Regions from separate parts of the Franconibacter daqui genome, predicted to be linked through region 2. Evidence: predicted binding sites of a transcription regulator. Region 2 holds the regulator's gene; each other region holds the start of a gene.
What was found. Region 2 encodes CRP, which controls carbon source genes, mostly activating them, when cyclic AMP is high. Its sites were predicted from a motif close to ATGTGANNNNNNTCACAT; they were not measured.

Region 1: the regulator CRP is predicted to act here: its motif matches at 1,906-1,923, upstream of msrB (peptide-methionine (R)-S-oxide reductase MsrB).
Region 3: the regulator CRP is predicted to act here: its motif matches at 2,413-2,430, upstream of uxuA (mannonate dehydratase).

What each region holds. Positions count from the first base shown of each region.
Region 1 covers NZ_BMKJ01000001.1:945,603-949,870, forward strand. Annotated here, with positions in the region: gene IEX01_RS04605 (D-hexose-6-phosphate mutarotase) at 1-626, opposite strand, end outside; gene gapA (glyceraldehyde-3-phosphate dehydrogenase) at 703-1,698, opposite strand; gene msrB (peptide-methionine (R)-S-oxide reductase MsrB) at 2,044-2,457, shown strand; gene IEX01_RS04620 (YeaC family protein) at 2,497-2,775, shown strand; gene pncA (bifunctional nicotinamidase/pyrazinamidase) at 2,871-3,512, opposite strand; gene ansA (asparaginase) at 3,523-4,268, opposite strand, start outside.
Region 2 covers NZ_BMKJ01000004.1:346,657-350,924, forward strand. Annotated here, with positions in the region: gene IEX01_RS15530 (YccS/YhfK family putative transporter) at 1-1,188, opposite strand, end outside; gene crp (cAMP-activated global transcriptional regulator CRP) at 1,253-1,885, opposite strand; gene IEX01_RS15540 (OsmC family protein) at 2,194-2,598, shown strand; gene IEX01_RS15545 (phosphoribulokinase) at 2,620-3,489, opposite strand; gene IEX01_RS15550 (YheU family protein) at 3,604-3,822, opposite strand; gene IEX01_RS15555 (hydrolase) at 3,823-4,268, opposite strand, start outside.
Region 3 covers NZ_BMKJ01000006.1:261,314-265,581, forward strand. Annotated here, with positions in the region: gene setB (sugar efflux transporter SetB) at 1-22, shown strand, start outside; gene IEX01_RS18545 (zinc/iron-chelating domain-containing protein) at 19-273, opposite strand; gene yeiP (elongation factor P-like protein YeiP) at 443-1,015, shown strand; gene uxuA (mannonate dehydratase) at 1,125-2,315, opposite strand; gene IEX01_RS18560 (mannitol dehydrogenase family protein) at 2,522-3,988, shown strand; gene IEX01_RS18565 (CobW family GTP-binding protein) at 4,105-4,268, shown strand, end outside.

The DNA.
Region 1 (4,268 bases), on a different contig from region 2:
CGGTCGGTGCGGTCCGGGAAGGTCTGGACGCCATCGCTAAGTTTGCCCTGTTCCCCGCCGTTCACTTTATCAATATAGGTGTCGCCAAGGCCGCTGACCTTAACCGCGCTGATGTCGCCTACGTTGAAGTAGGTGTGCAGCGCAGAGGTAGTTTCGAAATCGCCGTGCGCTTCCAGTTCCATTTCACACGTTTTGCCTACTTTGAAACGGGCGTAGAGCGTGAAATCGTGCGGCCAGTACTGACGGCTGGCATCGCTGCTGTGCAGTTCAAACGTCAGCACGACGCCGTTTTCGTCTTCATTATGAGCGCTTAAGGACCAGGGCAGGTTGCGGGCGAAGCCGTGAGAAGGCAGTTCTTTCTGCGCCGCCGGGCCAAACCACGGCCAGCAGACAGGCACGCCGCCGCGCAGCGCCACGCCAGTTTTGAATGGCGTAATGTCGCTCAGCCACAGCACTTCTTCTTCGCCGGCCGGTTTCCAGGAGAGCAAATGCGCGCCCTGCAGCGCAAATGAGGCACGAACCTGAGGGTGATCCACCACGATCAGTTCCAGCTCATCCTGCTGGCGGCGGGAAAGGACAGGCGTAATCTGTTCAACTACCGGCAGCGCAAAAATCTTATTCATCATTTCGGGCAATCCTCTGTCTCGAAGCCATAAAAAAGGGCGACCGAAGTCGCCCTTAGGATCAGATTCTCATCTCGTCTTATTTGGAGATGTGAGCGATCAGGTCCAGAACTTTGTTGGAGTAGCCGGTTTCGTTGTCGTACCAGGAAACCAGTTTCACGAAGTTGTCGTTCAGCGCGATACCTGCTTTGGCATCGAATACAGAAGTGCAGATTTCGCCGTTGAAGTCGGTGGAAACCACGTCATCTTCGGTGTAGCCCAGCACGCCTTTCATTTCGCCTTCAGCCGCTTTCTTAATCGCGTCTTTGATCTGCTCGTAAGTGGCTGCTTTTTCCAGACGAACGGTCAGGTCTACAACGGATACGTTCGGGGTCGGAACGCGGAACGCCATACCAGTCAGTTTGCCGTTCAGTTCCGGCAGCACTTTACCTACCGCTTTAGCTGCGCCGGTAGAGGACGGGATGATATTCTGAGCCGCGCCACGGCCGCCGCGCCAGTCTTTGTGAGACGGGCCGTCAACGGTTTTCTGCGTAGCGGTGGTAGCGTGAACGGTAGTCATCAGACCTTCGATGATGCCGAAGTTGTCGTTGATAACTTTAGCCAGCGGCGCCAGGCAGTTGGTGGTGCAGGATGCGTTGGAAACGATGTCCTGGCCTGCGTATTTATCAAAGTTAGCACCACGTACGAACATCGGGGTGTTGTCTTTGGACGGGCCAGTCATTACCACTTTTTTCGCGCCAGCGGTGATATGCTTACGAGCGGTTTCGTCGGTCAGGAAGATACCGGTTGCTTCAGCGACTACGTCAACACCCACTTCATCCCATTTCAGGTTAGCCGGGTCTTTTTCAGCGGTAACGCGGATTTTTTTACCGTTAACGATCAGGTGACCGTCCTGCACTTCAACGGTACCGTCGAAACGGCCGTGAGTGGAGTCATACTTCAGCATGTAAGCCATGTAGTCAGCGTCTAACAGATCGTTGATTGCAACGATTTCCACGTCAGAACGTTTCTGAGCAGCACGGAAAACAATGCGACCGATACGGCCAAAACCGTTGATACCTACTTTGATAGTCATATATTCCACCAGCTATTTGTTAGTGAATAAAAGGTTGGCTGTAAAATTACAAAAACCTTACGCAGCGTCAAGCGGAATCGTGTCAATCATTGCGACAAATCAATCCTGTGCACAACCTTTGCTCGACTGACTCGCTCACTCTTCCTTTTGAGCTACAGCACCACATTGGGACGTTGCGGTGAATTTTAAAGGCCCATTAAACCAAAAACGTGAACGCCATCACATTTAGCCCCTGGGCTTTCTTTCAGCGCTAAGTTTAGTCTAAAAGATGACACGTCACTGTTAATGTTTTGTTAGAATCTGCCAGATAATGTGACTGCTTAACCCTGCCCCGAGATGTGAATTATGGCCAATCAAAACTCCCAGGATGAACTGAAGAAAACCCTGACGGAAATGCAGTTTTATGTCACCCAGAACCACGGCACCGAGCCGCCGTTCACCGGTCGTCTGCTGCATAACAAGCGGGAAGGCGTCTACCACTGCCTGGTGTGCGATGCGCCTTTGTTTAACTCGCAATCCAAATATGACTCTGGCTGCGGCTGGCCGAGTTTTTATGAGCCGGTAAGCGAAAATGCTATCCGCTATCTCAATGATTACTCGCACGGCATGCAGCGTATTGAGATCCGTTGCGGCACCTGCGATGCGCATTTAGGTCACGTTTTCCCGGATGGCCCACAGCCGACAGGCGAACGTTATTGCGTCAACTCCGCCTCACTGAGCTTTTCTGATGACGACGGCGGCGAGCAAATTAAAGGCTGAAGAATCGATTCAGCAAATTATTCCTGGAGACTTGCTTTTATGAACCTGGATGACCTCATCAGCAGCATGACGCCGGAAGTTTATCAGCGCCTCGCCACGGCGGTGGAATTGGGAAAATGGCCTGACGGCGTGGCGCTGACGCCGGAGCAAAAAGAGAACAGTTTGCAGCTGGTGATGATGTGGCAAATGCGCAATAACACGGCGCCGCAGCATATGACCATCGGCACGGACGGCGCTATCGTCATGAAGAGCAAACAGCAGCTTAAAGAAGAGTTCGGCATTGTGCCGCCTGCTATTGCCAGGATGAAGCCCGAGTAAGCTGAACGCAAAGCTGAACGCGTTGCTGAACGAAAAAGCCCTCCGTATGGAGGGCTTTTTTACTGGCCTGAAAGGAAGCGCGACGGCGCGGGTCGTTAACCCTGCATTTCCCGCCAGTCATCGAGCGTGTAGAGCGTTGCGCCTTCCGTCGCCATCTCCATAAACGCGCGGGCGCTATCCTGCGGCTGTAAGTTAACGCCGCGACAGCCGTCGGTGATAACGTTTACGTCATAGCCAAGCTTCAGCGCATCCAGGGTGGTGAATTTCACACAATAGTCCGTTGCAAGCCCCATCACTATCAGCTCGCTGACGCCGCGCTCACGAAGCCAACTGTCCAGCGCCGTTTTCTGGCGGTGGCCGTTATCGAAAAAAGCGCTGTAGCTGTCAATAGTAGGGTTCTCGCCTTTGTAGAACACCGCTTCAATGGCTTTTTTATTTAACAGCGGGTGCAGTTCCGCCCCTTCGGTATGTTGCACGCAATGGTCTGGCCACCAGGTTTGCGGCAGACCGTCAAGCGTGCCCTGGGTAAAGGGCTCGGTTCCCTGCACCGAGGCGAAGCTACCATGGTTCGCCGGATGCCAGTCCTGGCTTGCCACAATCCGGATGTCACGGGCCTGACACCACTCAATCAGCGCGTTCGCTACGTCCACCGTGCTGTCGCCTTCCGGGACGGAGAGCGCGCCGCCGGCGCAGAAGTCATTTTGCAAGTCCACCAGCAGCAGGGCGCGTGCAGTCATGAAAGCCTCCTTATTCGTCCGGGGTCAGCTCACCGCGCAGGTTGCGCATCATCGCGTCGCGAATTTCGCTGGCGTCCAGCCCCTGGCTCAGTAAGTAATGGAGTTTAGTCAGCGTCGCTTCCACTGTCATATCGAAGCCGCTGATAACGCCCGCATGCGCCAGCGCGTTGCCGGTGGCGTAACCGCCCATGTTGACTTTACCGGACATGCATTGGGTCAGGTTGACCACCACAATACCGCGCGCGCACGCTTCACCCAGCTCTTTGAGGAATTCGCCGTTCTGCGGCGCGTTGCCCACGCCATACGATCGCAGGATAAGCGCGCGCACCGGCTGACGCAGGAAGTTTCGCACCACATCCGCGGAAATGCCCGGATAGATGGTGACGACGCCGATAGGCTGCGGCGTAATCGGGTGCACCTGCAATTCACCGTGTCCGTGAGGCGCAGGCGGCGTATTCAGGCGACGTATATGAATGCCTGCTTCTAACAGCGGCGGCAGGTTAGGGGAGGCGAAGGCGTCAAAACCATCCGCGTGCGCCTTGGTGGTGCGGTTGCCGCGATAGAGACGATTGTTGAAAAAGAGCGTGACTTCGTTAATGGGATAGTTCGCCGCGACGTAAAGCGAGTTCAGCAGATTGATTTGCCCATCCGAGCGCAGTTCCGCAAGGGGGATCTGCGAGCCGGTGACAATAACCGGTTTACTGAGGTTCTCCAGCATGAAGGAGAGGGCCGAGGCGGTGAAGGCCATGGTGTCGG
Region 2 (4,268 bases):
TACGGTCATGAGGATCCAGTACGGTTTGGGCAGATGGAACGCGTTGCCAACGAGGCTTGCGATGCTCAGCATCACTCCCAGCCGTGCGGCGTTGCGCAAAGCGGCGGATTTGAGCGAAAGGTAGCTTTTCAGCGCCGGGAATAGCGGCAGCCGTTTCTGCCGGTCGGCCATCAGGTCGCGGGCATAGAGTGGGCGCTGCGTGCGCAGGATGCGGGCGATGCGACTGAAGTGGTATTCGCAGAAATGCCCTACAAGGTTGTCCGGGTGCTGGCGGGCGATTTTCTCCAGCGCGGCGATTTGCTTATCCATGGCGAAACGCTGCGGATAACGATGGTAGAGGATGTCGTCGGCCATGACGCGCAGTCGCGCGCTGATGGTCTGTGCGTTCCAGCGGATCACCGCCTCGGCGTGGCTGCGCTCCACCAGCTTTTGCACCTCCTCCGGCTGATGCAGGCTGACCGAAATATGTTCTTGCAAATCCAGCGCCATCTGGAAGGTGCGCAGCAGACGCTTATAGCCGCTCTGTTTCCCGGCCGCCAGCATGTGCAACTGCTGGTAGCACTGGCTGATAAGGTCCACCACTTTTTGCTGATGCGTAAGCAGCGGGGGCAGGGCGGTCTCCGGGTCGGTATGCTGCGTCAGCAGGTTATATTTCGCTTCGCAATAGTCCGCCAGCTGGCGATACAGCAAGCTTAGCGACTCGCGAAGCGGCTGCTCGCGCCACAGCCAGAACCAGAACCAGTTAAACAGCCCGTACCAGAGCGTGCCGAAAATATAGAGCAGGATAGGCTCCCAGACCGGCATGTTCCCCGCAAGGCTTAGCGTAAAAATAGCGGCGATAAGCGAAGCGGGCAGCAGCCGGGCATGCAGCGAGCTTATCTCCGCCGTCACGCCAAGCAGCAGCGCCATGCCTAAAAAGATAAGCGGCAGCGGCAGATTGTCCGCCAGTAACAGTTGCACGGTAAAACTGCTGACGGCAAAGAGCGAAGCGCCGACCGCCAGACGTTTGAAAAAGCGCTTGTGGGGCGTATCGAGCCCGGCGATGTTGCAGCAGGCAGGCACCAGCGAAAAAAGCAGGCCCTGTTGCAGATGGCCCAGCAGTAACCCAACCGCCACCGGCAGACACAGGATCAGCGTCTGGCGCAGGGCGTAGTTCACTTCCGGGTGATAAATGAGACGGCGAAACATAGAGGTAAGTGTAGAAACAAAAACGGCGTGTTACCGAAGCGACACGCCGTTTTTTTAAGGCGGCTTAGCGGGTGCCGTAAACCACGATGGTCTTACCGTGCGCGGAGATCAGGTTTTGATCTTCAAGCATTTTCAGGATGCGGCCAACGGTTTCGCGGGAGCAGCCCACGATCTGGCCGATTTCCTGACGGGTGATTTTAATCTGCATGCCGTCGGGATGGGTCATGGCGTCCGGCTGTTTCGCCAGGTTGAGCAACGTCTGGGCGATGCGGCCCGTTACGTCGAGGAACGCCAGGTTGCCGACTTTTTCAGAGGTGACTTGCAGACGACGCGCCATCTGCGAAGAGAGGCGCATCAGGATGTCCGGGTTCACCTGGATAAGCTGGCGGAATTTTTTATAGGAAATCTCGGCGACTTCGCAAGCGGTCTTGGCGCGAACCCAGGCGCTGCGCTCCTGGCCCTCTTCAAACAGGCCCAGTTCGCCGATAAAGTCTCCCTGATTCAGATACGAGAGGATCATCTCCTTGCCCTCTTCGTCTTTGATCAGCACTGCCACTGAGCCTTTAACGATGTAATACAACGTTTCCGCTTTTTCACCCTGGTGAATCAGCGTGCTCTTCGATGGGTACTTATGAATGTGGCAATGTGACAAGAACCATTCGAGAGTCGGGTCTGTTTGCGGTTTGCCAAGCACCATGCGCTGTTATCCTCTGTTTAAACTGGCTCCAAAGACGGGGCGCGGGTCCCCCATCTGGCTTTGCAATCATTATCTTCCCGCATCCCGGGAAGTTGGCTGTCCATGTCGTCGCAGCCGGTAAATTGTCTTGTCCTCTGCATACATGCATAACATCAATGTATCGCCGCAGCATCCAGACTGTTTTAGCATAGCTTTTCATGGGTGTCTTCTATTGTCTCGTTTCAGCTTGACGCAGGTCGCCCTTCCGTTGCCTCTTTCGCAACTGGCGCGTAATCTGTCAAAAATTTTTATACATCGGAGTGATGATTATGCAGGCACGAGTAAAGTGGGTTGAGGGATTGACGTTTCTGGGCGAATCCGCTTCAGGGCACCAAATCCTGATGGACGGCAATTCCGGCGATAAAGCGCCAAGCCCGATGGAAATGGTGCTGATGGCGGCGGGCGGTTGCAGCGCTATCGACGTGGTGTCTATTTTGCAAAAAGGGCGTCATGACGTTCAGGATTGCGAAGTGAAACTGACCTCAGAACGCCGCGAAGAAGCGCCGCGGTTGTTCACTCACATTAACCTGCACTTTATCGTAACGGGTAAGGCGCTGAAGGAGGCGGCCGTGGCGCGCGCGGTGGATCTCTCCGCTGAGAAATATTGCTCTGTGGCGCTGATGCTCGGCAAAGCGGTCAACATCACCCACTCTTATGAGGTGGTAGAGGTCTGACTCGGGGCGGCGTCAGCCGCCTTATTCAATTTTTTTCCCTTCCATCAATCGCTGCACCAGCGGCAGCATGATTAATTCCATCGCCAGCCCCATCTTGCCGCCGGGAACGACAAGCGTATTGATGTGAGAAATGAAGGAACCCTGAAGCATGGCGAGCAGCCAGGGGTAATCGATGTCTTCAAGGTTGCGAAAGTGGATAACCACGAAGCTTTCATCGAGCGAAGGAATGCCTTTCGCCGCGAAGGGGTTCGACGTATCCACTGTCGGCACGCGCTGGAAGTTAATATGGGTGCGGGAAAACTGCGGCGTGATGTAGTTAATGTAATCTTCCATTGATCGCACCACGGAATCCATCACCGCCTCGCGCGAATGCCCTCGCTCGCTGGTATCGCGAATCAGCTTCTGGATCCACTCAAGGTTGACGATAGGCACTACGCCCACCAGCAAATCCACATGCTGCGCCACATTGTGATGCGGCGTGACCACGCCGCCGTGCAACCCTTCATAAAACAGCACGTCGGTAGGCTCCGGCAGCGGCTGCCAGGGCGTAAAGGTGCCCGGCACCTGGTTCCACGGCACCGCTTCATCATAGGTATGCAGGTATTTGCGCGATTTCCCCTGGCCGCTGCGTCCATACTCGATAAAGGTTTGTTCAAGCAGGCCAAAGTCGTTGGCGTCGGGGCCAAAATAGCTGATATGCCGGCCTAAATCGCGCGCCTTGCGGATAGCCATATCCATTTCCGGGCGCGTATAGCGGTGAAAGCTGTCGCCTTCCACTTCCGCAGCATGAAGGTTTAGCTGAGCGAAGATCTTACGAAACGCAAGGCTGGTGGTGGTCGTGCCTGCGCCGCTGGAACCTGTAACGGCGATAACCGGGTGTCTTGATGACATAGCGAGAACTCCATGGATACGCGAAAAAGGTACGCCACTGACGCCAGCGTTCCGGCGCTGGCGGAATAGTTTGCTTCGCTCTGGCGTCAGCCTGACAACAAGTCAGGCTGACCATCAGCCACGGAACTGCCCGCGCGGCATGATATTGACCGTTTCGTGCAGTTCAGACCACACCAGAACGGCTTCGCCGTTCTGTAATTGCCGCTTAACGTCGGCCACTTTTTGTTCGAGCGAACGTTCATGTTCACCATAATCGGTGCCTTCGCGCAAGACAAACGCTTCAATCAGGTTGTCCAGCGTCTCGGGCGGTAGGTCTTGCCAGGGAATGATCATTTATCGGTCCAGATAAGTCGTTAACCAGTCGGGAATACGCTTTTCCAGCCACATCTGCGGACGTCGCAGCGTGCCGCCAACGAAGCCTACATGTCCGCCATGATCGGTCAGTTGATACTCGATATTAGCAGGCAGCGTTTCACGTTGCGGGATCACGTGATGATCCATAAACGGGTCATCTTTGGCATGGATGATAAGCGTAGGTCGCGTTATCTGGTTCAGTAAAGGCAGAGCGCTACACTGGCGGTAGTAGTCGATGGCGTCGCGAAACCCGTGGATTTTCGAGGTAATGGCGTCATCGAAATCGCGGATGCGGCGCAGGCGCTTAAGCTGCGCCAGGTCTATCGGCAGCGTGCCGGGCCACGCCTTAAGCTTGCGGCTCGCGTTCGCCTTCAGCAGGTTCAGCAGATAGCGCTGATAAACGCGGGAGAAGCCTTTATCCATAT
Region 3 (4,268 bases), on a different contig from region 2:
GTGGCGGATTAAGGATGTTTAGGGCGCGGTAAGCGCCTCGAGGTGTATGAGGTACTCCATCGCCTGCTGGCGATGTATGCCGCACATCTCGGGGGAGGGTTGCAGGCCGCCGCACACTTTTGGCCGCAGCGGCGAGCCGAACAGCTTGCAGCGCTTATGCTCATCAAGCTGCACGCAAGGTGTGTTCGCCGGTTTGCCGTCTGGCATGCCCGGAATGGGGCTCGATATTGAAGGCGCGGTACAGCAGGCACCGCAGTCGGGACGACATTCCATAATGACCTCGGCCAGGCAGACAGGCGCGGACTTTATCAGGCGCCGCCTGGAAACACTAACGACTTTTTCGCGCCATGCAGCGAAAGCGGTGAAATCCGCTTGCCTGGCTGACGCCTCGCGAGTAATTTGTCGCGATATTTTTGCTATCCCAAATTAACAGGACACTTCGATGCCAAGAGCTAACGAAATCAAAAAAGGTATGGTGCTCAATTACAACGGCAAACTGCTGCTCGTAAAAGACATTGATATTCAGTCACCCAGCGCTCGCGGCGCGGCCACGCTTTATAAAATGCGCTTCTCCGATGTGCGCACCGGCCTGAAGGTGGAAGAGCGTTTTAAAGGCGACGACATTGTCGATACCGTTACCCTGAACCGCCGCTTTGTGGACTTCTCCTACGTAGACGGCGACGAATATGTGTTCATGGATAAAGAAGACTATACGCCCTATACCTTCACGAAAGATCAGATTGAAGAAGAGCTGCAGTTCATGCCGGAAGGCGGCATGCCCGATATGCAGGTGCTGCTGTGGGACGGCCAACTGCTGGCGCTGGAGCTGCCGCAGACGGTAGACCTGGAAATCGTGGAAACGGCGCCGGGCATCAAAGGCGCTTCCGCAAGCGCGCGCAACAAACCGGCGACGCTGACGACCGGTCTGGTGGTGCAGGTACCGGAATACCTCTCGGCGGGCGAGAAAATTCGCATTCATATCGAAGAGAAACGCTATATGGGCCGCGCAGACTAACAGGCCTGCTCACCTGGCGGCGCTTCGCTGTCAGGCCCCAAAAAAAAACCGGCAAGCATGCCGGTTTTTTTATCTGCGTTAACAGCGAGCTACGCCGTTCCCATCAGGGTTACAGCAACTCGGGGTATTTCGTCATCTTCAGCGCCAGCTCGACGCCGCGCACTTCCGCCATGCCTTTGAGGCGGCCGATTGCCGAATAACCCGGGTTGGTTTTCTTGCGCAGATCGTCAAGCATCTGGTGACCGTGGTCCGGACGGAACGGGATAGGACGCCGATCGCCCGCCTTTTTACGACGCAGCTCTTCACTCAGAATAGCGTCAACTACCGCCACCATGTTCACGTCGCCCTGCAGATGCGCCGCTTCGTGGAAGGTTTTCGGGTTCGCTTCACGGCAGGTGGAGCGCAAATGGGTAAAGTGGATGCGATCGCCGAACGTTTCTATCATCCGCACCAGGTCGTTATCAGCGCGCACGCCGTAGGAGCCGGTGCACATGGTGAAGCCGTTGTTAATGCTGTTCACCGTCTCTTTCAGCCACTGCATATCGTCGATGGTAGAGACAATGCGCGGCAGCCCAAGAATAGGACGCGGCGGATCGTCCGGGTGCACCGCCAGCCGCACGCCCACCTCTTCCGCTACCGGTACAATGGCGCGCAGGAAATAAGCCATGTTTTCACGAAGCTGGGCTTTATCGATGCCGTGATATTCCGCAAGGCGCGCGCGGAACTGGTCAAGCGTATAGCCCTCTTCCGCGCCTGGCAGGCCGGCGATGATGTTGCGCGTCAGCTTCTCAATCTCCGCTTCGCTCGCGTTAGTGAAATAGTCCTGCGCCTGACGCTGCTCTTCTTCGCTGTAATCCGCCTGCGCCCCTTCACGTTTGAGAATATGCAGTTCAAACGCAGCAAAGGCTATCTGGTCAAAGCGCAGCGCTTTTGAGCCGTCCGGCAGGACGTACTCGAGGTCGGTGCGCGTCCAGTCGAGAATAGGCATAAAGTTATAGCAAACGGTGTCGATGCCGCAGGCTGCGAGATTGCGGATGCTTTGCTGATAGTTAGCGATGTGCTTATCGTAATTACCGGTGTGGGTTTTAATTTCTTCATGCACCGGAATGCTTTCCACTACCGACCAGACCAGCCCTTTTTCCGCCAGCAGCGCCTGGCGCGCGCGGATCTCTTCCACCGGCCAGACGTCGCCATTTGCAATGTGATGCAGCGCGGTAACGACGCCGGTCGCGCCTGCCTGACGCACATCATCCAGTGATACCGGATCGTTTGGGCCATACCACCGCCAGGTTTGTTCCATGACCATCCCCTCGTTAAGTTGTTATACCAATCATACCAGAACCAATGACGACTACCATACAGGTTTCCACTAAGCGATCAAACCGCCCGCCACCATTGATTGATCCAGCTCACAAACCCCGGATATTTACGGCATACCAATTCAATTTGCTGTCATATAACTTTACACTGGTTTTGTTAAATGATGGTTAATAAGGTATGTACTAAATGAATACAATTGCCTCCGTAACGCTGCCCGATTCGGTTAAGCGCCCCCGCTACGATCGTCATCGTTTACAAAGCCGCATCGTGCATTTCGGCTTCGGCGCTTTTCACCGCGCGCACCAGGCGCTGTTAACCGATCGCGTGCTGAATCAACAGGGCGGCGACTGGGGAATTTGCGAAATCAGCCTGTTCAGCGGCGACAAGCTAATGAGCGATCTTCGCGCCCAGGACCATCTTTATACCGTGCTGGAAAAAGGCGCGGACGGCAACCAGGCATACCTCATTGGCGCCGTGAAAGAGTGCCTGAACGCAAAGCTTGACGGTATGGAAGCGATTGTCGAAAAGTTCTGTGAACCGCAGGTGGCTATCGTCTCCCTGACGATTACCGAGAAAGGCTATTGCATCGACCCGGCGACCGGCAAACTGGATACGCGCAATGAGCGCATCGTTCACGATCTCGAAAACCCGCACCAGCCGCATTCCGCACCCGGACTACTGGTGGAAGCGCTGCACCGCCGCCGCGAGCGGGGTCTCGCGCCGTTTACCGTGCTTTCCTGCGACAATATCCCGGATAACGGCCACGTCGTGCGTCAGGCGGTGCTCGGCATGGCGCAAAAGCGCAGCCCCGAACTGGCGCAGTGGATAGGCGAACATGTGACATTTCCGGCGACGATGGTGGACCGTATCGTGCCTGCCGCCACGCCGGAGTCGCTTGCGGAAATCGCCGACGCGCTGGGCGTGGAAGACCCGTGCGCCATCAGCGCCGAGCCGTTTATTCAGTGGGTTATCGAAGATAATTTCGTCGCCGGCCGGCCCGCATGGGAAACGGCGGGCGTCCAGCTTGTTGAGGATGTGCAGCCCTGGGAGCAGATGAAGCTACGCATGCTGAACGGCAGCCACTCTTTTCTGGCCTATCTGGGCTACCTGGCGGGTTATCAGCATATCAGCGATTGCATGCAGGATGCGCGTTTTCGCCAGGCGGCGCGCCAGTTAATGCTCAAAGAGCAGGCGCCGACGCTTCGCATCACCGGCGTGGATTTAACGGCCTATGCCGACAGCCTGATTGCCCGCTTCAGCAATCCGGCGCTTAAACACCGCACCTGGCAGATTGCGATGGATGGCAGCCAGAAGCTGCCGCAGCGAATGCTGGAGAGCATTCGCTGGCATCTGCAACACGGCGGCGACTGGTCGCTGCTTGCGCTGGGCGTGGCAGGCTGGATGCGCTACGTCAGCGGCGTGGATGAACAAGGCGACGCCATCGACGTGCGCGACCCGCTGAGCGAAAAAATTCGCGGGCTGGTTGAGAACAGCCCGCAGGAAAACCGCGTTGAAGCGCTGCTCTCTTTACAGGAAATTTTCGGTGCCGACTTACCGCAGAACCCGATTTTCGTGCATAGCCTGAAAGCGGCCTGGCAAAGCCTTTCCCGCAATGGCGCGAAAGAGGCGGTCGCCCGTCTTGCCGGTCGTTAAGTTTTAACTATCCATGCTTTATAGGGGGCGGCGCTCAGCGTCGCCCCCTCTTCTTTCTTCTCTTTGCTAAGGTTTTTAGACACTATTGGCGTTTTCTCTTTTGTCCGGGAGCGCGCGTGACTAAAACCAATCTCATTACCGGTTTTCTCGGTAGCGGTAAAACCACCACGATTTTGCATCTGCTGGCGCAAAAAGATCCGGCGGAAAAATGGGCCGTGCTGGTCAATGAATTTGGCGAAGTGGGCATTGACGGCGCCCTGCTCGCCGACAGCGGCGCGCT